2 regions of the Rossellomorea sp. RS05 genome follow, and region 2 is predicted to be linked to the other one. Evidence: riboswitches for the same ligand, from Rfam matches in the RefSeq annotation. Region 2 holds a riboswitch; the other holds the start of a gene.
What was found. A riboswitch is a leader RNA that binds a small molecule or an ion and turns the genes downstream of it on or off. The one in region 2 is predicted to bind glycine.
Positions count from the first base shown of each region.

Region 1 (11,523 bases), on a different contig from region 2:
AAGAAAGGTGAAACGTTTGGACTCGTCGGGGAAAGTGGAAGCGGGAAGTCCACCCTCGGGAAGACGATCGTAGGTTTAGAGGGGCCGACGTCAGGAACGATTCATTATAACGGTCGCGATATGACCAAGCTCGATAAGAAAGAGAAGAAGCGGGCTAACCGGGAGATCCAGGTGATCTTTCAGGATCCCCACGCCTCCCTGAACCCCCGCATGAGGGTAGGGGATATCATTGCTGAAGGAATTGATGCTCATCGATTGGCGAGGGGTAAAGCCCGTCAGGAAAGGGTGTATGAGCTCCTTGAAAAGGTCGGCTTGAAGCCGGAGCACGCCAAGCGATACCCTCATGAATTCAGTGGTGGACAACGTCAGCGGATCGGCATTGCCCGCGCCCTGGCGGTGGAACCGAAATTCATCGTCGCCGATGAACCGATTTCCGCCCTCGATGTTTCCATCCAGGCCCAGGTGATCAACCTCTTGGAGGACCTGAAGCAGGAAGAGGAGCTCACCTATCTCTTCATTGCCCATGATCTGGGAATGGTGAAGCATATCAGCGACCGTATCGGAGTCATGTATCTCGGCCGGATGATGGAGCTTGCAGACAGTGATGAACTGTTTCGCAACCCTCTTCACCCGTATACGAAAGCTCTGCTTTCAGCCATCCCCGTTGCGAATCCAACTGCAGCGAAAAGAGAGAAGATTGTCATTGAAGGGGATCCCCCGAGCCCTGTGAACCCGCCGAGCGGCTGCCGGTTCAGGACCCGTTGCCCCCATGCGACGGAGATTTGTGCGAAGCAGGTACCGGAGTGGAAAGAAGTAGAAAAGAACCACTGGACAGCGTGTCATCTATATTAAATGATTGAAGGAGGAACCCCGATGAAAAAATGGACACAGAGTTTGCTTTTGGTCACATCCCTCGCCCTAGTGGCCGCGGGTTGCAGCAGTAAGGAGTCAGGAAGCGGAGCCGATGGAAAGGTGGCACAGGAAATTACGGTCAATGCCATGAGTGAGCCGCCTGATCTTGACCCGGCTCTTGCCACCGATACCACATCCGGATGGGTGATGGACCATGTATTCGAAGGACTGTATACGAAGGACAAAGAAGGAAAACCGGTCCTTGGAACGGCAAGTAAATCAGATGTATCAGAAGATGGGAAAACCTATACCTTCACGATTCGTGACGATGCCAAATGGTCCGACGGCAGCAATGTCACGGCAGAAGATTTCGAATATGCATGGAAACGCGTGCTGAACCCTGATACAGGAAGTTCGTTCGCATTCTACCTTTATTATCTGAAAGGCGCCGAGGATTATAACAAAGGCAAAGGGAAAGTGGAAGATGTAGGCGTAACAGCGAAAGATGAAAATACGCTTGTTGTGGACCTCGAAGCTCCCCTCAGCTACTTCGATGAACTATTGACCATGTGGACGTTTTATCCTGTGAAGAAGGATACCGTCGAAGAAAATAAAAACTGGGCGGCAGGCGCCGACACGTATGTGAGCAACGGACCGTTCAAGCTCACGAACTGGAAGCATGATAGTGAAGTGGTCATTGAGAAGAATAAGGAATACTGGGATAACAAAGTCGTCAATCTTGATAAAGTCACCTACAAGATGGTCAATGACGCTACCACCTACTATCAGATGTTCAAAACGAAAGAATTGGATTTGATCCAGACCCTTCCGTCTGATGTGGTAGCCCAGGAGAAGGACTCCAAGGAATATAGTGAAGTGCCATACTTCGGAACATATATGTACATGTTCAATGTCGACAAGGAACCGTTCACCAATGAAAAAATCCGTCGTGCGTTCACTTTAGCCGTTGACCGCGAGTCCCTCACGAAAAACGTCACGAAAGCCGGTGAAACACCTGCTTATGCCTTTGTACCAGGCGGGGTGGATACAGGCGATGGCGACTTCCGTGAACAGGGCGGAGCCTATTTCGAATCGAATGCCGAAGAAGCGAAAAAGCTCTTGGAAGAAGGTATGAAAGAGGAAGGCTGGAGCGAGCTTCCAGCTGTGACCCTCACGTATAACACATCCGAGAACCACAAGAAGATCGCAGAAGCCGTCCAGTCCATGTACAAGAAGAACCTTGGCGTCGATATCAAGCTTTCCAATCAGGAATGGAAGACCTATCTTGATACGACCCAGCAAAAGAACTTCCAGATGGCCCGAATGGGGTGGATCGGGGTTCTGGTGGATCCGGTCGTCATCCTTGACTACTACCTCGGAGACAGCCCGAACAACCGTACCAACTGGGTCAATGATAAGTACGACAAGCTGATGGCAGACGCCAAGGTGGAGCAGGATACAGCGAAACGCTACGATCTCCTTCATCAGGCAGAAGAAGTACTCATGGAAGACCTGCCGTTCAACCCGATCTATCACTATACGAATAACTATATGACCGCACAGAATTTCAAGGACATCGTGTATCCGGTCAACCGCTATCCGTACTTGAAATGGGCGGAGAAAGTATCGGAATAACAAGGCCAGTTCTCTGTTCCTTAGGTGGATGGAGAGCGAAAGGATAAAAAAGGGGGGATCTTGATGAAATGGAAGATGGGTCTTGCGATGGTCACCGTTTCCGGATGGGTGGCTGCTATCGGGTTGAAGCTTGGATCCAAAGCTGATTTAGCCGACGCTGCATTTCTGATCGGTCTCTGCCTTTTGATCCTGGGTGTCAGCTCGTTGATCATGAAGACAGGGTTCCTGACACCTGTCGTGGCGGGGTTTAAGATCATTGGAGAGCGGATGATCAGGAGGTCGCGATCCATGGAGCGAACGGATGACATGATCAAGAGAGATCATGATTTCCAGGCTTTCAAATCCACTCTTTCCACGCGGATCACCCAGAGTACATTCATCATGGGGGCTTGCTCCATTCTGATTTCGGTTGGAATACTGATCATCTGACCCCTCATCGCGTCTGGGAATAAAAGGTTGTGGTGAAGCAGCAAATGGTATTGTGTAATAACATACCGCTCATGATTTCCGTGCAAGACTACGCTTTCCGCGGGTAGCCCGTGAGCCTCCTCGGCAGGCTGTCTCACATCAGCTACACTTCCCGCAGGAGTCTTCGTCTTGCACTCCAATCAACCGCTAGAAACGATTAAATAGTCATGTTCATGAAACAAAGTAAAAACCCGAATTCATTTGCCTTATCGTAGGCAATTGAATTCGGGTTTTATTATGACTGAAACACGTTTGTCCCAGCCTTTTGATTATGCCGCTCGTCTGAATCTCGCTACATCATCCTTCAGGAGGATAAACAATGCCGGCACGATGAAGACGGCCAAGAATAGGATTTCCACCGCTTCAGAGTGCGTTTCCAGAAGCTCTACAATTCCTTCGGCAAACATTTCTCCGCCAAGGAAGACGAGGATGAGGCCCAGTGCTTTGAAAATCAGTGAAAGGTTAAGCTTGATCGTCGTCTTGAAGATCACATAGGCAACGAGTGCAGCCGCTACGATTCCGATGATGCTACCGAGAGCCACGGTACCGGCGCTTTCTGAGATCTTGGTCATGTTGAATACCATAAGCTCCATGCCTTCGCGGATGACGGACAGGAAGGCCAATAAGAATAAGCCGATTTTGGATGTAGAAGACTTCTCCGTTTGCCCTTTGATTTTGCCTGCTACCTGCTGATTGCGGTGGAGCCAAAGGATGAAGTAGGCAATCAAGCCTGCGGCCACGATCCTCATGACGGCCTCCATGATTTCTTCTGCTTCATGGGAAATGCTTTGTGCAAACGTGAATAGACCCCAGCCCAGGATCAAACTGCCGATGACACCTGTAATGGTACCAAACCCGACAACCTTGGCAAGATGCTTACGGTTCAGTTGTGAGAGCGTTGCCAAAATAATGCCGATGATCAAGGCCGCTTCCAGGCCTTCACGAAATGAAAGAAAAAGCGAATCCAACATATGTATTCCTCCGTATGGTATGAGTGCGTTGCTAAACTTTATAATAATGAGAATGATTATCAGTGTCAATGCTAAAAATAAAAAAAGATTTGGTCGATTTTGAGAGCTCAATCAAGTGACTGACAGCATCTGGAGGAATCAGTTGCGTGGCTTCTGCACAAGGAGGATCTTCCTTTGACAAATCCATTCAACGGGTCTACAATATATAACTATTCAAACATAATACTATCAAGCTACGATCGCTGTGGGTCACACTACAGCAGGAGCAGCTTCTGGAGAGACCGCTATTCAAGCGGCGCCGAAGGGTTCACAATCTCAGGCAAAAGGACAGAAGGGTACCGGGTATGGATTTTCCGAACGAGGGGAGATCTATATTTGATATTCTTTTCGACTCAGAGATTGGATGATTCCAATCTCTTTTTTTATTTTCGTTTCACGTGGAACATGTTGAGGAGGAGTTTGTTTTGGCACAACAAGAGTTAAAGAGGGATCTTTCCAATCGCCATGTACAGCTGATTGCGATCGGGGGTACGATCGGGACCGGGCTGTTCCTTGGGTCCGGTAAGGCGATACAATCGGCGGGTCCTTCCATCATCTTTGCGTATTTACTCGTTGGGATCGCCCTGTTTTTCGTCATGAGGGCACTCGGCGAGCTATTGCTTTCGAAAGCAGGGTATCAATCCATCACCGATATAGCGGAGGACTATCTCGGGTCATGGGCTTCGTTTGTCACGGGCTGGACGTATTGGTTCTGCTGGATCATGACGGCAATGGCCGATGTGATCGCCGTCGGGGTGTATGTGAATTATTGGTTTGACATTCCCCAGTGGATTCCGGCCGTGATCTGTCTGGTCATTCTTCTTGGGTTCAATCTTCTGACGGTCAAGCTGTTCGGTGAACTGGAATTTTGGTTCGCCCTGATCAAGGTCATTACGATCCTTGCCCTCATTGCAGTGGGCGTGGTCCTACTTGTCGTCGGGTTCAATACGGATGCAGGACCGGTGACCGTGACGAACCTGTGGGAGAATGGTGGCTTCTTCCCCAATGGGATGAGTGGTTTCCTTCTCTCCCTTCAGATGGTGATCTTTGCCTATGTAGGTGTGGAACTTATCGGGGTATCGGCGGCGGAAACGTCCAATCCGCAGAAGAATATTCCGTCTGCCATCAATAAGATTCCCCTGAGGATCCTATTCTTTTACGTAGGGGCCATCATCGTCCTGCTGTGTATCAACCCTTGGATGGAGCTGACTGCAGCAGAGAGTCCGTTTGTGAAAACATTCGGTCTGATCGGGGTACCCTGGGCTGCCGGGATCATCAACTTCGTGGTTCTGACATCGGCGGCGTCCGCCTGCAACAGCGGGATGTTCTCTACGAGCCGGATCCTCTTCAATCTTAGTAAAGGAAAACAGGCGCCAGCCAGACTGGGAAGATTAAACCGGAACCATGTTCCCAGTTCTGCCCTATTGGTCTCCACGGTGGTCGTATCGGTCGGTGCGTTGCTCAGCAAGCTCATCCCAGATCAAGCCTTTGGGATCGTCACGACGATCAGTGCCATCTGCTTCATCTGGGTGTGGGGCATCATTCTCGTGTGTCATATTTTGTACCGAAGGAAGCGTCCTGATCTCCATGAGAAGTCGAGCTTCAAAGCACCGTTCACCCCGCTGGTGAATTATCTTGTACTACTGCTGTTCGCCGGCATTCTTGTCATCATGTTTTTCGCAGACGAAACAAGGCCGGCACTTCTCCTGACTCCACTATGGTTTATCATGCTGTTCTTCCTCTACGGTAAACGGTCAAAAAAAGCGTAGAATGATCGAGAGACAATCTGACAAGGTTGTCTCTTTTTTCCTGTTTATTCTTATATAATAATAGTATTAACCTTTGATTATTCAGATAGTTCTTAAAACTATCTGTATGTCTATGTAAGAAAATGCTAATATAACTATATAATCAGATCTGCAGAAGGGGTAGAAAGATGTGGTTGATTTTGTAAGGAAGTACATAGGGGTGCAAGTTTTGTTCATTGCCGTTGCTACGGCATTATCAGGGGAACTGAGGATTTCCCCTTTTGGATGGGAGTTCAGATTTGGATTAGGCAGCATTGTTTTTTTTTGTTGATGATCCTTATGAACCACGTGCCCATGGTGAGGACGGGAATCGTCACCGGGATCATGGTAGCGGTATTCAGGACGCTAACCAGCCATATGTTTATTGCGGACCCAGGAACATTTTTTGACGCCTTGTTGATACATATTCCCGCGATGTTCTATTACATTACCTTTGCTATAGGGTTGAGTTTGATCCCATTGGACTGGATCAAGTCAAAGCTGTTGATCCTCGGTGTGTCGGTGGTCGGGATCGATGTAGCATCGAATGTGGTGGAAATCGGGTTAAGAAAGTGGCTGATGGAGACGACGCCGCTCCTATGGACGGAGTGGTCCATGCTTGTGCTTGTTGCGGTGATACGCGTGTTTTTTGTGATTGGTCTCTACGCCAATATCATTCTTCATCAGCTCAGGGCGCTTCATCAAGAACAGCAGCTCCGGTATGAGAAGATGCTCACAGTGGGATCAAGTTTGTACAGTGAGAGTTTTTATATGAATAAAATGATTGATTCCATAGAAGAATTAACGCTGAATAGCTATCGATTTTACAAGGAGCTGAAAGCGGAAGGGCTAAACCTTTCGAGCGCCAAGGCACTTGAGATGGCGGAAGAAACGCATGAATTGAAGAAGGATGCCCAGCGCATCATGGCCGGTTTGAAGAAGCTGAATGGTGAGACGGAGATCGGTGCTTCAATGGGCATGGTGGAAATCATGGATTTCGTGAAGAAGGCGAATGAGCAATACAGTCGATGGTTGGGGAAAAACATCATCTTTATCTTTGAGAGTAAGGGGCAGGAATATAGGACGAACCGGCATCTTGCTCTGTTGACTGTCCTGAACAACCTTGTGGCAAACGGAGTGGAGGCCATTCCTTCAGAAGGCACGGTGAAAGTAGAAATACTGGATGAAGGGGCACTCACCGTCTTCATCGTAACGGATTCAGGCGGAGGGATCAGAGAGGATGAAATGGATTTCATCTGTGAACCTGGCTTCACAACAAAGTTCAATCAGGAAGGAGTCGCGGCGACAGGCATAGGTCTGTCCCATGTGAAAAATATACTGGAGTCTCTGGATGGTAAGATGGATGTCCGCTCAATAGAAAAAGAAGGAACGACATTCACCTTGAAGATACCGAAGCAGACTTTACTGAACGGGGGAGAATATGCATGATTTCGTATTGTATTGTAGATGATAATGCAGCTAACCGTCGGATGGTGGAATCAATCATTGAACAAGGGGGGTTGGGGAGAATCATCGGGAGTGCGGCAGGTGGAGAGAAGGCTATCGAGCTCATATTGGAAGAACTGCCAGATGTCGTACTGATCGATTTATTGATGCCCGAGCTTGATGGAATCGAAATGATCAGGATCCTGAAAGAAAGAGGCTACCATGGCAAATTCGTCATGATCTCACAGATCAACAATAAAGGGATGGTGGGAGAAGCCTATCAGGAAGGCATTGAGTTTTTCATCCATAAGCCTATTAATTCCGTTGAGGTGGAAGCCGTTCTGAAACGTGTGACGATGCAGATGAATCTGAACAGCTCCATCATCGAAATCCGAAAGTCATTGGCAGGCATCGGGATGCTGCAACAGGTAACCAAGACAGAGAAACCATCCATAAAAGATTCGGTTTCTAAGATCCTGAAGGAGATGGGGATCATGTCTGAGAAAGGAAGCCGTGATTTGCTAATTGCATTGGATATTCTCATGAAGGATGATGATTTGATTGAACTGCCGCCGTTGAGGAGATTGTACGAGATGATTGCGAAGCGGATCAAAGTAACGGAGGACGAAGTGAAAAAAGAAACTAAGGCGGTGGAACAGCGCATTCGCAGGGCGGTGTGTACGGCCTTGAAAAATATGGCCTCCATCGGTCTCACCGATTATACACACCCTACCTTTGAACGCTATGCCCCCCTCTTCTTCGACTTTGAAGATGTGAGACGGAAGATGAGGGAGCTTGAAGAAGGAATGGAAGAAAGTCAGGCAAAGGTCAACGTCAAGAAATTCTTCCAGGTCTTATATCTGGAGGTAGCCGAAGGGCTGGAAAGCGTAAAGAGGTGAGTCCTTTACGTGTGCTTGGCTTCGAACCGCTTGGCAGACAGGGACAAGAGATAATTCACCGTGAAGTACATGAGTGCGACGAGGATGAAGATCGGGATGACGTAATCCTGGTTGCCCCCATTGATGATACGTGCATGGTGCATCAGCTCCGGCAGGGAAATAACGACAGCCAGAGATGTGTCCTTCAACAGGGCGATGAACTGACTGACCGTCGGTGGAACCATGCGCTGCAAAGCTTGGGGCAGCACGATCAGGCGAAGGGTTTGGACATAGTTCAGACCTGATGATCGTGCCGCTTCAATCTGCCCTTTATCAATGGAATTGAGACCGCTCCGTACCAACTCGGAAATCAGGGCGGCTTCGAAGATCGTCAATCCTGCGATGGCAGCGGTGATCGTGTCCAGATCGATGCCCACTTCAGGCAGAGCGAACTTCATGAAGAAGATGATCAGCAGCAGCGGTAGGTTCCGGATGATATTGACCACGAAAGCTAAAATCTGTGAAAGGACGGGTACTTTGGCATACCGTATTATGGCAATGAGCGTCCCGAGTGTGAAACTGAGGACGATGGCAATGGCAGCCACCCTCAGGGTCATCAGGAATCCGGATAATAAGAAGGACACGTTATCTGCAGAATAGGCACCTATGAAATCCATGAATGTTCCCTCCTTATTGATGACTGGCCGACATACGGCGTTCTAGGTACTCGACAGCGAAGCTGAGCGGTATGGTGATGACAAGATAGAATAAGGCAACGATAATGTACACGCTGAATACGACATATGTATGCAGGCTGACCAGATCGGCATAATACATCAGGTCCAATCCGGCGACGACGCCGAGGATGGATGAGTTCTTGACCAGGTTCAATGATTGGTTGCCAAGTGGAGGTATGACGACCTTGATCGCCTGTGGCAGAATAATCAGGCGCATTGTCTGGAAATAGGTAAGACCAGATGAACGTGCGGCCTCCGTCTGGCCTTTCGGAATGGATAGAATACCAGCCCGTATGGCCTCTGCAATGAATGAGGCAGTATAGATGATCAGTCCCATCGTTCCAGCGGCAAATCCTCCAAAACGGAATCCATAATAAAATAGGAAGACGATTAATAGCAGGGGAATATTGCGAATGAATTCGACATAGGCTGCACCGAACCAGTTTAATGGTTTGATGGGGGCGATTCGAAAGACCGCGATGATCGTACCGAGGAGAAAACTTCCTGCAAGTGCGACCAAGCTGGCTAAGAGGGTATTCCGGAATCCTTCAAAGAACATATCCCAGTAGTCTACTAGAATGGTAAAGTTAATCACGATAGGTTCCTCCCATTTTAAAGTAGAAGGATAAGGGGTAGGACCCGCTTATCCTTCCAGGCATATGATCAGTTCGGTTTTTTACCGATCCACTTCTCGTAGATTTTGTCATACTCCCCGTTGTCCTTCAGGTTTTCTAACACTTTATTGATTTCTTTTGCCAGTTCATCATCGCCCTTTTTCACGGCAATTCCGTAAGGCTCATCCGTGAAGATGTCCCCGACTACTTCATAGTCCGCATCTTGTTGCTCCATACCGTAAAGAATGGCGTTATCCGTTGTCAGTGTGTCACCTTGTCCGGATTTCAATGCAAGGAAGGCTTCTTGATAGTTTTCGAATTCCAGTACTTCTGCATCAGGTGCTTTTTCACGGATGTTGATGGCGGATGTTGATCCTTTAACGGCAAGGACCTTCACGCCTTTTTTGACATCATCGATGCTTTGGATCTTACTTCCTTTTTTCACAAGGAGTGATTGTCCTGCTTCGAAGTAGACATCAGAGAATCCGACTTCTTTTTTACGTTCTTCTGTAATTGTCATCGTAGCGACGATGGCATCGATATCCCCTTTATTCAGCATTGGGATACGGGTTTTGGATGTTACTTCGACCAGCTCGATTTTGCTTTCATCACCGAGGATATCCTTTGCGATGGCTTTAGCAATGTCGATGTCGAATCCTTCTACTTCTTTAGAAGACGGATCTTGAAGACCGAATAGCTTGGTATCATACTTTACGCCGACTACGAACTTATCTCTCTCTTTAATGGCTTCGAGGGCCGATTGCTTTTTGTCACCTGACGTTTTGTCCCCGCCTCCGCAGGCTGCCAAGGTGAAGAGGAGAACGAGTGCCAACAAGCCTAAACCTAATTTCTTTTTCATCATTTTGAACCCCTTTCTTGTCCATGTATATTAGTGCAATAAACGGCTGAGGAATGTGCGGGTACGTTCTTCCCTCGGATTGGAGAAGAATTCAGCCGGTGTTGCTTCTTCCACGATTTGACCCTCATCCATGAAGATGATGCGATCTGCGACTTCCTTGGCAAACCCCATCTCATGCGTGACGACGACCATGGTCATCCCTTCTTTCGCAAGGGTCTTCATGACATCCAGTACTTCCCCGATCATCTCGGGATCCAGAGCAGACGTCGGTTCATCGAACAGCATGACGGTAGGTTTCATGGCAAGTCCCCTGGCGATGGCCACCCTTTGCTGCTGACCTCCGGAGAGCTGGGACGGGAATGAATTTGCCTTATCCGGAATACCCACCTTTTCGAGGTACTTCATGGCGGTTGCCTTTGCTTCTTCATCCGTCACCTTTGCCACTTTCTTAGGGGCAAGGGTGATATTGTCGATGACTTTTTTATGAGGGTAAAGATTGAAGTGCTGGAACACCATCCCGATATTGCGTCTCAGCTTATTGATGTTGGTCTTTTTATCATGAATGGCTTCATCATTGACAAAAAGTTCCCCATCGGTAGTGGTTTCCAGCCGGTTGATACAGCGGAGCAGGGTACTCTTGCCTGAGCCGGACGGACCGATGACCACAACCACCTCTCCGCGATTGATGGTAAGATTGATGTTTTTCAGTACATGGAAGTCTCCATAGTGTTTATTTACATTTTGAAAAAGGATCAATTGATTTCCCTCCTGGTGCTGAAAAATTAAGAATCATATCGATTTACGACTATCCTCCTATTATGATAAACCCGTGCTACAGATAACTACAGAAAACTACGAATATTCTAAAAATAAAAATTGAATGACGGTTCATCCGTTCTTTTTTCATCCGCGTTTGGTCCCGTATGAAGAGGTTGTAGGGATAATGTCGTACAAGATAGAATCAACAAATAATTGAACATTTACAAAACACTTACAATTTCACTTGTTGATCTTAATGCAATGCCTCTACGATTGAAGTGATTCTGGATATTCAAGGAGGATGAAAAGAATGGGTGGAAAGAAAAAAAAGACTGTAACGGGTGTTTCGTTGGCAGCAGCACTTCTACTATCATCTTGGGGCTTTACCGGATCTGGGAAATCCGAAGTGGAGGCCAGGGATAAAAAGAAAGAGCCCACCAACGTAATTATGATGGTGATGGATGGGACAAGCGCAGGG
Region 1 is NZ_JBDKWY010000007.1:178,784-190,306, reverse strand. Features, by position in the region: gene ABJ225_RS17210 (ABC transporter ATP-binding protein) at 1-852, shown strand, start outside; gene ABJ225_RS17205 (peptide ABC transporter substrate-binding protein) at 874-2,487, shown strand; gene ABJ225_RS17200 (DUF3899 domain-containing protein) at 2,551-2,916, shown strand; gene ABJ225_RS17195 (FTR1 family iron permease) at 3,225-3,926, opposite strand; glycine riboswitch at 4,189-4,267, shown strand; gene ABJ225_RS17190 (amino acid permease) at 4,391-5,734, shown strand; gene ABJ225_RS17185 (sensor histidine kinase) at 6,044-7,201, shown strand; gene ABJ225_RS17180 (response regulator) at 7,198-8,097, shown strand; gene ABJ225_RS17175 (amino acid ABC transporter permease) at 8,103-8,753, opposite strand; gene ABJ225_RS17170 (amino acid ABC transporter permease) at 8,767-9,408, opposite strand; gene ABJ225_RS17165 (transporter substrate-binding domain-containing protein) at 9,477-10,289, opposite strand; gene ABJ225_RS17160 (amino acid ABC transporter ATP-binding protein) at 10,317-11,042, opposite strand; gene ABJ225_RS17155 (alkaline phosphatase) at 11,347-11,523, shown strand, end outside.
Region 1: it holds a riboswitch for glycine, as region 2 does, so the genes downstream of both, ABJ225_RS17190 (amino acid permease) here and gcvT (glycine cleavage system aminomethyltransferase GcvT) in region 2, are expected to answer to the same signal.

Region 2 (11,523 bases):
CTTAAGATTGCCCAGCCTTCCCTGAGTCTGACCATAAAACGACTGGAAGATGAACTGGGGACGTCCCTATTTGATCGGAAAGGGAGGAATATCCGACTGAGTTCTTCCGGTAAGATCCTTTTGAAACATGTGAACCGTATCTTTATTGAACTGGAGAATGCACAAGCTGAAATTGAACGTGAAGAGCATCACCTGGCCCACACGATCAAGATTGCCATATCCAACCCCCGGTTCCTCTCCGGCCTGATCAGTGAGTTCATCAATCGCGCTCCTGAGACAACGATCATTCAATCCATCAGGGGGAAAACCGATATCCTATCGAGTTTGAAACGAGGGGATATCGAACTAGGTATAGCAGGTGATACGGTACAGGATGAAGAGTTGGAAAGCCGTTTGCTTGTGAATGAAGATATTGTTCTGGCACTTCCCTCCAATCACAGATTGACTGGGGAAGCCGAATTATCGCTTCATCATGTGGCCGATGACCCTTTCATCACCTTGGCCAATAACGAAGAATACCGCACGTTTACGTCCATGCTATGTGAACGTGCTGGTTTCATACCCAAATCAGCATTCGAAGTAGATTCGAATCTGTTGGTTGAAATCATCAAACTGGATCAAGGAGTGGCACTCCTTCCTGTTTCTAGTTGCAGGACCCTTGGATTGAATTATCGTCCATTGACGGATCATTCTGCTACTTACCCGGTCAGACTGTATTGGAGAAAGAACAAGGTAATGAGCTCCTCGACTGATGGTCTTCGTAATTTTATCGTTTCATATTATAAAGAGCATCATGACTTATTCAAGATTTGATCCATCCCTTCGGATGGCATTTCTAAAACAAAAAAAACACCTCTCTGGATGGAATACATCCAAAGAGGTGTTTCTCTCTATCAGCTTACAGTCCGCATTTGAGCTGTGCACCACAGTTCGTGCATGTGTTGCATCCACCCATGTCTTTAACTGTCCCTTTACGGCAGACCGGGCATGTGTTGCCGACTTCCGATCCGATGGTCACATCAGTCGAGCGCACATCCTGGATCGTGTCTACAAGAACAACGGGTTTTTTCGCTGTTTCTACAATGGTTTCCTCTTCATCATCAAAGCTGTTTTCTTCCGCTTTGAGGGTGAGGACCTGTGAATCACGGCTTCCGTCTACATAAACGGTACCGCCTTTAGCGCCACCTTTATAGAGGCGTTCGTACACTTTTTGTACCTGCTCCACTGTGTATCCGCGCGGGGCGTTGACCGTTTTGGAGATGGAGCTGTCAATCCAGTTCTGGATCACACATTGAACGTCCGCATGTGCTTCCGGTGCCAGGCTCATGGATGAAACGAACCACTCAGGCAGTTCATCTGCACTGGCTCCTGGATTTCTTGAAAGATAATCTTCTACAATATCCGCTTTGACTTCGATGAATTTACCGAGTCTTCCGCTTCTATAATACGTGAAGGAGAAGTATGGCTCAAGACCTGTGGATACCCCTACCATCGTTCCGGTCGATCCGGTTGGTGCAACCGTCAACAGATGGGAGTTCCGGATTCCGTGCTCAAGGATTCCTTCCTTCACATCTTCAGGCATTTTCTCCATGAAGCCTGTCTGTGTGAAGCGTTCACGGATGGCTTTTGTTTCATCATCGGTGCTTCCGATCAGGAACGGGAAGCTTCCCTTTTCTTTGGATAGCTCGATGGACGCACGATAGGCTGTCGTCGCGATGACCTCGAATACTTCATCAACGAGCTTGTTTCCTTCTTCTGAGCCGTATTCTTTCTCACAGTAAATCAGAAGATCGGCAAGTCCCATGACACCTAGACCAACACGACGTTCACCTAGTGCCTGTGTTTTATTCTCATCAAGGAAGTATGGAGTCGCATCGATGACATTGTCCTGCATGCGCACGCCGACTTCGACCGTTTGCTTAAGCTTCTCAAAATCAACGGTTTTCGCGTCTTTATCGGCGAATTCAGCGAGATTGACGGCAGCAAGGTTACATACGGAGTACGGAGCCAAAGGCTGTTCACCGCAAGGGTTGGTTGCAACGACTTTCTGGCCGTATGCTTTTGCATTCGTCATATCATTGGCATTGTCGATGAAGAAGATTCCAGGTTCTGCAGAGTATGTGGCACATACGTTGATCAGATTCCAGAGTTCCTTCGCCTTAATCTTGCGGTAGGTTCTCACTTTATAGCCCATCTGTTCCCATTCGCGAACATCTCCGACGTTATGCCACTCTTCATTATAGAATGTCATCGTGTCGGCATCATAGCTTTCGACATCCGGGAAGCGCAGCTCATACTCTTCGTCATTCTCGACTGCATCCATGAAGTCGCTTGTGAGGCAGACTGAGATGTTGGCGCCGGTGAGGAACTCCGGATTGTGAACGCTGTAGGTCCCACCGGTGTTCAGCTTCTCTTCTGCACCTCTCAGGATCTTCTCATCAAAGCCTCCGTAGCCAGGGATATGTCTGTAGTTCAGGATCCCCTGATACATCGCTTCTTCCTGTTCGGTGAGCGGTGTGAATTTCAATTTATCCTGCGCCGCTTTCTTGATGGTCTCATCTTCCGTATTCTCAAGCAAATAGCGAAGGATGCGTGGATTTTGCATCTTGGAGATGATGAATTCCACGATGTCCGGGTGCCAGTCTGAAAGCATGATCATCTGGGCACCGCGACGTGAACCGCCCTGCTCGACAAGGTGAGTAAGCTTGGCAATATCATCAAGCCACGATACAGACCCTGAAGATTTACCGTTCACGCCTTTCGCTAGCGTATTGCGTGGACGCAGTGTAGAACCATTGGTTCCCACCCCGCCGCCGCGGCTCATGATTTCCATTACCTGTTTCCGGTGTTCGGATATACCTTCACGTGAATCCTGCACAAACGGCATGACGTAGCAGTTGAAGTATGTAACATCCGTTCCTGCTCCTGCCCCGTAAAGGACGCGTCCTGCCGGTACAAAGTGCAGGTTCACCAATTCATGATAGAATTTTTCGAACCAGACTTGCTTCAGTTCAGGAGTTTCTTCCACTTCCGCCAGACCTGTTGCGTTACGCTTGGCAATCTGCTCGTAGAATACTTCAAGGGGCTTTTCGATGACGTCCAGATTACGCAGGACGATTCCCGTTTCCATTTCCTCCGGCTTTTCGATTGCACTCCGGTATTCTTCTTCGATCCAGACGTGGGCCTTTTTGTTCTCAAAATCGATTTCTTTAATATATCCAAGGCCTCGTGCCGGGAACTTCGGATCTTCCTTGATGGTCAGAACAACGAAGTCACCTGCTGAGAGGGTAATTTTTTCGGTATCCTTGAATGAGTATCGGTCGATCATCACCAGGCGGGATACACCTTTATGGGTAGTCTTCATATCCGGGGTGATCTCGTGCACCTGTGGGAACAAACGGATATCTTCATTCAATCTCTCAATGTTTAAACTCATATTTTCTTTCGACGCAACAGTCATATCGACAACTCCTTCTAGCTCTATGTTTCTCTGCGATACATGATGGTTTGATTTCCTTAACTAACGTTATCACAGCGACTTTAGAAAAGCAACAATAAAACACAACATATAGTGGTCAGAATTTTAAGTCCCACACCATATGTTGTGCTGAGGTTCATTTCGCCCTTCATTTGTCAAGTGGACAATCCTTCAAGAACATTAGAAAAAAGGAGATTAACCGGAATAAACCATCGGAAATCGACCCATTTCTATGATTTTCAATGTTGATATTATCCAATACCCGACAAACTTTGAAATAGCGGGCATTTATTCTATTTCCTGCAAAAAATAAAAATTATCTTTTGTAATTCCACTCGTCGGACTCGTAGCGTTCCTTCGCGAGCTTTTCTACATATTGTGTTTCTTCAAGTGAAAGCTCATACGGTTCCAATCCGATTCCGAGACCGTCTTCGAACCCATTCTTGAAGGCGTCCTTGGCCATCTCCATGGTGACCGGTTCCGCACTGATCTCATTCATGGCGACGGCCTTGCTTTTGAATGCGCGCTGCATGCGTTCTTTCACACGATCATTCGGATAGTTGAAGAGGCTGAAGAGCTTGTCTTCGTCCAGGTCAAGGAGGATGGATCCGTGTTGGAGGATGACACCCTTCTGTCGTGTCTGGGCACTGCCTGCCACTTTACGGCCTTCCACCACGAGCTCATACCAGCTTGGCGCATCAAAGCAGACGGCTGAGCGCGGATTCTTCAATCCTTCCCGCTCCTCCGCCGTTTTCGGCACGGCAAAATATGCTTCCAGACCGAGGGCCCGGAACCCTTGCAATATTCCTTCGGAAATGACGCGGTACGCTTCCGTTACCGTCTTTGGCATATCTGGGTGATCTTCGGAGACGATGACGCTGTAGGTAAGTTCGTGCTCATGAAGGACGCCCCTGCCTCCTGTAGGTCTTCTCACAAAGCCCAGATTATGCTTTTTCACATTTTCCATGTTGATCTCTTTCTCTACCTTTTGGAAGTATCCGATTGAGAGGGTCGCCGGGTCCCAGCCATAGAATCGGATCGTGGGAGGGATCTTCCCTTCGCTGTGCCAGTCAAGGAGCGCTTCATCCAATGCCATATTGAAAGAAGGGGAGCAGTGACCGGAATCGATGAATCTCCATATTTCCTTTTCCATTATGCATACCTCATTCTTATGTTCGCAGTATTATGTATCGGTCACAAATGTCAGACCGTTCTAATCCGTTACTTAGTCTATCAAATACCCGATAAAAAACAAAGGGAAACCGATTGGAAAGTGTTTGAACTTTATTTCAAAAATCTTTTGATTATGTTTGCCATCATGAATATAATAGTAGATAGCGCATTTGTAGAAAGGAGCATGAATGGATGGAAGCTTTATATATCCTATTGATTGTAATCGGTGCAATCGCAGCGTATTCACTCATTACATATTTCAATCAAAAAAGAATCATCAACACACTCTCAGAGGAAGAGTTTCGCGCAGGCTACCGTAAAGCCCAGCTGATCGATGTCCGCGAAACCAATGAATATAACAACGGTCATATTCTTGGCGCCAGAAACATTCCACTTTCTCAACTGAAAATGAGACAAAAAGAGATCCGTAAAGACCAGCCCGTCTACCTTTACTGCCAAAGCGGCATGAGAAGCGGCAGGGCGGCTCAAATGCTCCGTCGTCTCGGCTACCGTGACCTCCACCAATTAAAAGGTGGATTCAAAAAGTGGACCGGGAAAATCAAGCACAAAAAATAAAGCCTTCCGGGTGCCCATCAGGGTACCGGAGGCTTTTTTCGTTTAGAAACGAGGCTGGGACAAAAGTGTTTCAGTCATAGTAAAACCCGAATTCATTTGCCAATGAATTCGGGTTTTTAATTTGTTCATAATGTTTATTTCATTGGTCCTAGCGGTTGATTGGCGTCCAAGACGTAGACTCCAACGGGAAGAGTAGCCGAGGAGGCTCACGGGCTACTCGCCGAAAGCATAGTCTTGCACGGAAATCATGAGCGGTATTGAGAACCTACACTAGTAGTATTTGTTTATTTGGTACTTTTTTCGTTTAGTCCAACCTTTTTCTCTTTTCTTGCATTAAACTTCTTTCTGGTATCGAAGGACGGGTTTTCGTGCCGCCAAGGTTTCATCCATGCGTTTCACAACCGTCGTGTGAGGAGCTTCCTGGACGATTTCCGGATTTTCTTCCGCTTCCTTCGCGATCTGGATCATAGCATCGATGAATGAATCAAGGGTTTCCTTCGACTCGGTTTCCGTAGGTTCGATCATCATGCACTCTTCTACATTCAATGGGAAGTAGATGGTAGGTGGATGATAGCCGAAGTCGAGGAGGCGCTTCGCGATATCAAGGGTACGCACCCCTAATTTCTTCTGACGTTTTCCAGAAATCACAAACTCATGCTTGCAATGACGATCATACGGAAGGTCGAAGTGAGGAGCAAGCCTTCTCATCATATAGTTGGCGTTCAGTACGGCATTCTCCGTCACGGCGCGCAGACCATCAGGTCCCATCGTCCTAATATACGTATAGGCACGGACATTGATCCCGAAGTTCCCGTAGTATGGTTTCACTCTTCCGATACTTTCAGGTCGGTCATAATCGAATACAAAGTCTTCTCCCTTTTTAACGAGGATCGGCTTTGGAAGATAAGGAATCAAATCTTCCTTCACTCCGACAGGACCGCTTCCGGGACCTCCTCCCCCATGGGGACCGGTGAACGTTTTATGAAGGTTAAGGTGGACGACATCAAAGCCCATATCTCCCGGTCTTGCTTTTGAGAGGACAGCATTGAGGTTCGCACCGTCGTAATAGAGCTTGCCACCAGCACCGTGGATGATGGAAGCCATCTCCAGGATATTCTCTTCAAAAAGCCCTAGGGTGTTCGGGTTCGTGAGCATCAAGGCAGCCGTATCGTCTCCCACCACTCGCTTCAGATCTTCGAGGTCAACGAGGCCGTCTTCGTTGGACTTGACCGTAACTGTCTCAAAACCTGCAACCGTCGCGCTCGCCGGGTTGGTCCCGTGGGCAGAGTCGGGAACGATGACCTTTGTACGCTGGGTATCGCCATTCGCTTCGTGGAAGGCGCGGATCATCATAAGCCCGGTCCATTCCCCATGAGCTCCTGCAGCGGGCTGGAGGGTCACTTCATCCATCCCGGTGATTTCTTTCAAGTGTTCTTGGAGGTCGTACATGAGACCGAGTGCTCCTTGTACACTTTCAGGCTCCTGAAGCGGATTGATATGGGCAAATCCATTGAGGCGCGCCACATATTCGTTCACCTTCGGATTGTATTTCATCGTACATGACCCTAGCGGATAGAAGCCTGAGTCGACTCCGTGGTTGCGTTTGGAAAGAGCCGTGTAATGACGCATGATATCAAGCTCGGACACTTCAGGAAGATTGGCTTCCTCTGTGCGGATGAATTCTGCCGGAATCAGATCGGATAGATCTGCCGCCGGAACATCCAGTTCAGGAAGGCTGTATCCTACGCGTCCTTCTTTAGTGAGTTCGAAAATAAGAGGCTGATCCTTCTTATGCATGATAATCCCCCAATTCTTTAGCAAATGCATCGATTTCTTCTTTGCTGCGAAGTTCCGTGACGGCAACGAGCATATGGTTGGCGAGCGTTTCGTCCGTAAGACCGAGATCATATCCCCCGATCATCCCTTTTTGGATAAGATGTAGATTGAGATCCCTGACCGGCGCCTTCACTTTGACGACGAATTCATTGAAGGAAGGTCCTTCGAATGCCAATTCGAGTCCAGCAGACTTCATGGCATTTTTTGCATAGTGAGCTTTTTGGATATTCTGGATTGCCATCTCTTTTACCCCTTGCTTCCCGAGTGCCGTCATGGCAACGGAAGCAGCCAGGGCATTCAGTGCCTGGTTCGAACAAATATTGGACGTCGCTTTATCACGGCGGATATGCTGTTCCCTTGCCTGAAGGGTCAGGACGAATCCGCGGACACCGTCTTCATCCACCGTTTGGCCGACAAGGCGGCCCGGTACCTTCCGCATAAGCTTCTTGCTGACGGCGAAATAGCCGCAGTGCGGTCCGCCGAATGCACTCGGAATTCCGAATGGCTGCGCATCCCCGATGACGATATCGGCACCGAATTTGCCCGGTGGTGTGAGTGCGCCGAGTGCAAGGGGGTTGGAAGAGACGACAAACATCGCTTTTGACCCATGGGTGATGGCTTCAATCGCCTGAAGATCCTCGATACGTCCGAAGAAGTTCGGATATTGAACAATCACAGCTGCCACGTCGTCACCGATGAGGTTCTCGATCGCTTCAAGATCTGTCACCCCATCCTTATGGGGAACTTCTACAACGTCGATATACTGACCTTTCGCATAAGAGCGCAGGACATCTTTGGATTCAGGATGAACCGCCGCTGATACGAGTACCTTCTTGCGACGTGTCTGACCGGCTGAAAGCATGGCGGCTTCAGCAAGGGATGTACCACCGTCATACATGGAAGAGTTCGCTACATCCATTCCAGTCAGCTCGCAGATCATCGTCTGAAACTCGAAAATCGCCTGGAGTTCGCCCTGTGAAATCTCCGGTTGGTACGGCGTATAGGCCGTATAAAATTCAGAACGTGATAAAACATGATCCACGATGATCGGCATGTAATGGTCATATACTCCCGCTCCCAGGAAGCTTGCATGACTTCTGAGATCGGCATTTTTAGCTGCCAGAGCACTCAGTTCCTTGACGAGTTCCGTCTCGGATTTCGCTTTTTTAATGTTATAGTCGCCTTTAAAGCGGACTTCTTCCGGAATATCTTCAAAAAGGGCATCGACGCTGTCGACTCCAATGCTGTCCAACATTTCTCTTTGATCCTGATCTGTCATCGGTAAATAACGATGCTTCATGAACGTCAGTCCTCCCTATTTGCCAGTTCTCTTATAGAATGGTGTTTTCACTACAACGGCTTTCAATTGTTTACTCCGGATCTCCACGATCACTTCAGTACCGGGCTCGGCAAATTCCTTCTTGATAAGTGCAAGACCGATATTCTTCTTCAGTGTCGGCGACTGGGTACCGGTTGTGACCTCCCCGATCAGCTCTTCCCCTGAAAATACACTGTATCCATGACGAGGGATGCCGCGGTCGATCATTTCGATCCCGACCAGTTTACGAGGTGCCCCTTCTTCCTTTTGTTTGCGAAGGACTTCCTGGCCGATGAACGGGATGTCTTTATTCACCTTCACCGCAAAACCAATTCCCGCTTCGATGGGCGTGATTGTCTTCGACAACTCCTGTCCATAGAGTGCGAGATTCGCTTCGAATCGCAAAGTGTCTCGGGCACCAAGGCCGCAAGGTACGATTCTTTCCTCTTCACCCGCCTGAAGGATTTCCTTCCACAGAGCCGGGGCGGAATCCGATGCACAATAAATTTCAAACCCGTCTTCCCCTGTGTAACCTGTTCTTGATACGAGCGCTTCGTGACCGTTGATCATGACCTCATCCTGGAACTTGAAGAACCCGATGCTGCCGAGATCTGTATCGGTTAGCTTCTGGAGGATCTTCTCCGCCAGCGGACCCTGAATGGCAAGCTGGGCGATTTCGCCTGAACGATTCGTCAGCTCGACCCCTTCGGTTGCATGATGGATGAGCCATTCGTAATCTTTCTCGATATTGGATGCGTTGACCACAAGGAGATAATCGTGATCTTTCCGTTTATAGACGAGAAGGTCATCGACCGTCCCTCCGTCTTCGTAGCACATGGCGGTGTACTGAGCGCCTCCGTCCTTCAATTTGGACAGATCATTAGTCATCATCCGTTGAAGGTACTCAAGGGCACCCTCCCCTTTCACCGTGATCTCTCCCATATGGGAGACATCGAAAAGACCTGCACGGCTCCTTACGGCTTCATGCTCATCTTTGATCCCCGAGAATTGTACGGGCAAGGCCCATCCTCCAAAATCGATCGTCTTTCCTCCATACTCGCGGTAAAGATCGTGTAAAGGCGTTTGCTTCAGTTCTGACATGGCGATTCCCCCTTTAGTGGTTACACTGCATTCTTTTGCATGAAAAAAGGACAGAGAAGCCCCTTTTCAATAAGTGGGCTTCTCTGTCCTGGCACCTGAAAGTTTACCGATTCATACGGCTTTCCCCTTTGGTGGTCCCCATCCGGGACGCTCTCCAGAGTTGCGTCCGACAAGAGTCTTTTTGCCTGAGAGATTCACATCGTGATGCTTGCTCCTTCGGCGCTGCAGACTGCAGTCTCTCCCCTTGTCATCATTCGCCAATATTCCTTGCAATATTTGGTCATACTAAAGATATAAAAGAAATGCAGCAGATGCTAATGTTCGGATTTAGATCATTTTTGTAAGATTGTAAATCTATTTTCATCCTACCATTAATCAATTGTTCCGGGCAATCAATTTTTGCAGAAAAAAAGGAGTTGTTTTTATATGAATGTAGATATCATATTCGATGAGGGATGGGGAGAAAATCTTGATAGTCTTATCACAAATGACGGGCCATGGGGAAGTTTCGACCTCTACAAACTCGCCGTCGAATTCGAGCACCATCTCGCAATTCCGAACTTTGAGGGGCTGCAGGCACCGAAACATTTGGCAAATGTCACTCCCCTCCCCCATCAGCTCGAAGCTGCGAGGCAGGTGGTGGAGACCATGAACGGAAAAGCGATCCTTGCAGATGAGGTCGGACTCGGGAAAACAATTGAAGCGGGGCTTGTGTTGAAGGAATACATGATCCGTGGACTGGTGAAGAAGGTGCTCATCCTCGTGCCGGCGTCCCTGGTATCTCAGTGGTGCTATGAGTTGAATACGAAATTCTTCATCCCTGCCGTCCCCCAGAGGAAAAGTTACGTCTGGGACCAGTGTGATATCGTTGTTTCTTCCATGGATACGGCCAAAAGAAGCCCTCACCGGGAAAAGGTGTATGAACAGGATTATGATCTCGTCATCATCGATGAGGCTCACAAACTGAAGAATCACAAAACGAAAAACTATGAATTTGTGCAGAACCTGAAGAAAAAATTCTGCCTTCTTCTGACGGCCACTCCCATCCAGAACCGAATCGAGGAAATCTTCCATCTTGTTTCCCTCCTGAAGCCCGGGCACCTTGGAAGCGAATCGGGCTTTACAGAACGGTATAAAAATGGGGATCGGTCACTTGAGGATGACGACCATCTGAAGAACCTGACCAACAAGGTGATGATCAGGAACCGAAGGAATGACACGGGTATCGAATGGACGAAGCGCCATGTAAAAACGGTCCTGATCGACTTCTCACAGGGAGAGAGGGACCTATACGACAGCTTCGATCTTCTGCGCGGCCGCTACGATGACTGGGCCGCATCCAGCTCCTTCTCCCTCCTCACCCTGCAGCGGGAAGCATGCTCCAGCCGAGAAGCGGTGTACTTTACGTTGAAGAATATGCTAGCCAAAAAAGAGGATCCTTCAGAAGGGTTCAAGCAGGTGATCGGAACCCTCATGCAAAAGGTGGAGAATGTCTCAGTCAACTCCAAGGCAAAGAAAGCCCTGGAGCTGATCCAATCCATCGACGACAAGGTGATCATCTTCACGGAATACCGTGCTACCCAGATGTACCTTCAATGGTTCCTGAAGCAGCACGACATCACGTCGGTCCCTTTCAGGGGCGGGTTCAAGCGAGGAAAAAAGGACTGGATGAGACAACTGTTCCAAAATCACGCCCAGGTCCTCATCGCCACGGAAGCCGGCGGGGAAGGGATCAACCTTCAATTCTGTCATCACGTCATCAATTTCGACCTTCCGTGGAATCCCATGAGACTCGAGCAGCGGATTGGACGGGTGCACCGCCTGGGACAGACCGAGGATGTTCATATTTACAATTTCGCCACGAAAGGCACCGTGGAAGAACATATCCTCACCCTGCTTTATGAAAAAATCAACCTGTTCGAGCGGGTGATCGGCGAACTTGATGACATCCTGACCCGACTCGATTTCAAAGAGTTTGAAGATCACATGACGGATATCTTCGCTTCCTCAAGAACCGAGGGTGAAATGAAGATCAAAATGG
Region 2 is NZ_JBDKWY010000001.1:1,302,837-1,314,359, forward strand. Features, by position in the region: gene ABJ225_RS06800 (LysR family transcriptional regulator) at 1-813, shown strand, start outside; gene ABJ225_RS06805 (vitamin B12-dependent ribonucleotide reductase) at 899-3,460, opposite strand; gene ABJ225_RS06810 (lipoate--protein ligase family protein) at 3,795-4,631, opposite strand; gene ABJ225_RS06815 (rhodanese-like domain-containing protein) at 4,844-5,227, shown strand; gene gcvPB (aminomethyl-transferring glycine dehydrogenase subunit GcvPB) at 5,561-7,024, opposite strand; gene gcvPA (aminomethyl-transferring glycine dehydrogenase subunit GcvPA) at 7,017-8,363, opposite strand; gene gcvT (glycine cleavage system aminomethyltransferase GcvT) at 8,379-9,482, opposite strand; glycine riboswitch at 9,564-9,642, opposite strand; glycine riboswitch at 9,646-9,736, opposite strand; gene ABJ225_RS06835 (DEAD/DEAH box helicase) at 9,909-11,523, shown strand, end outside.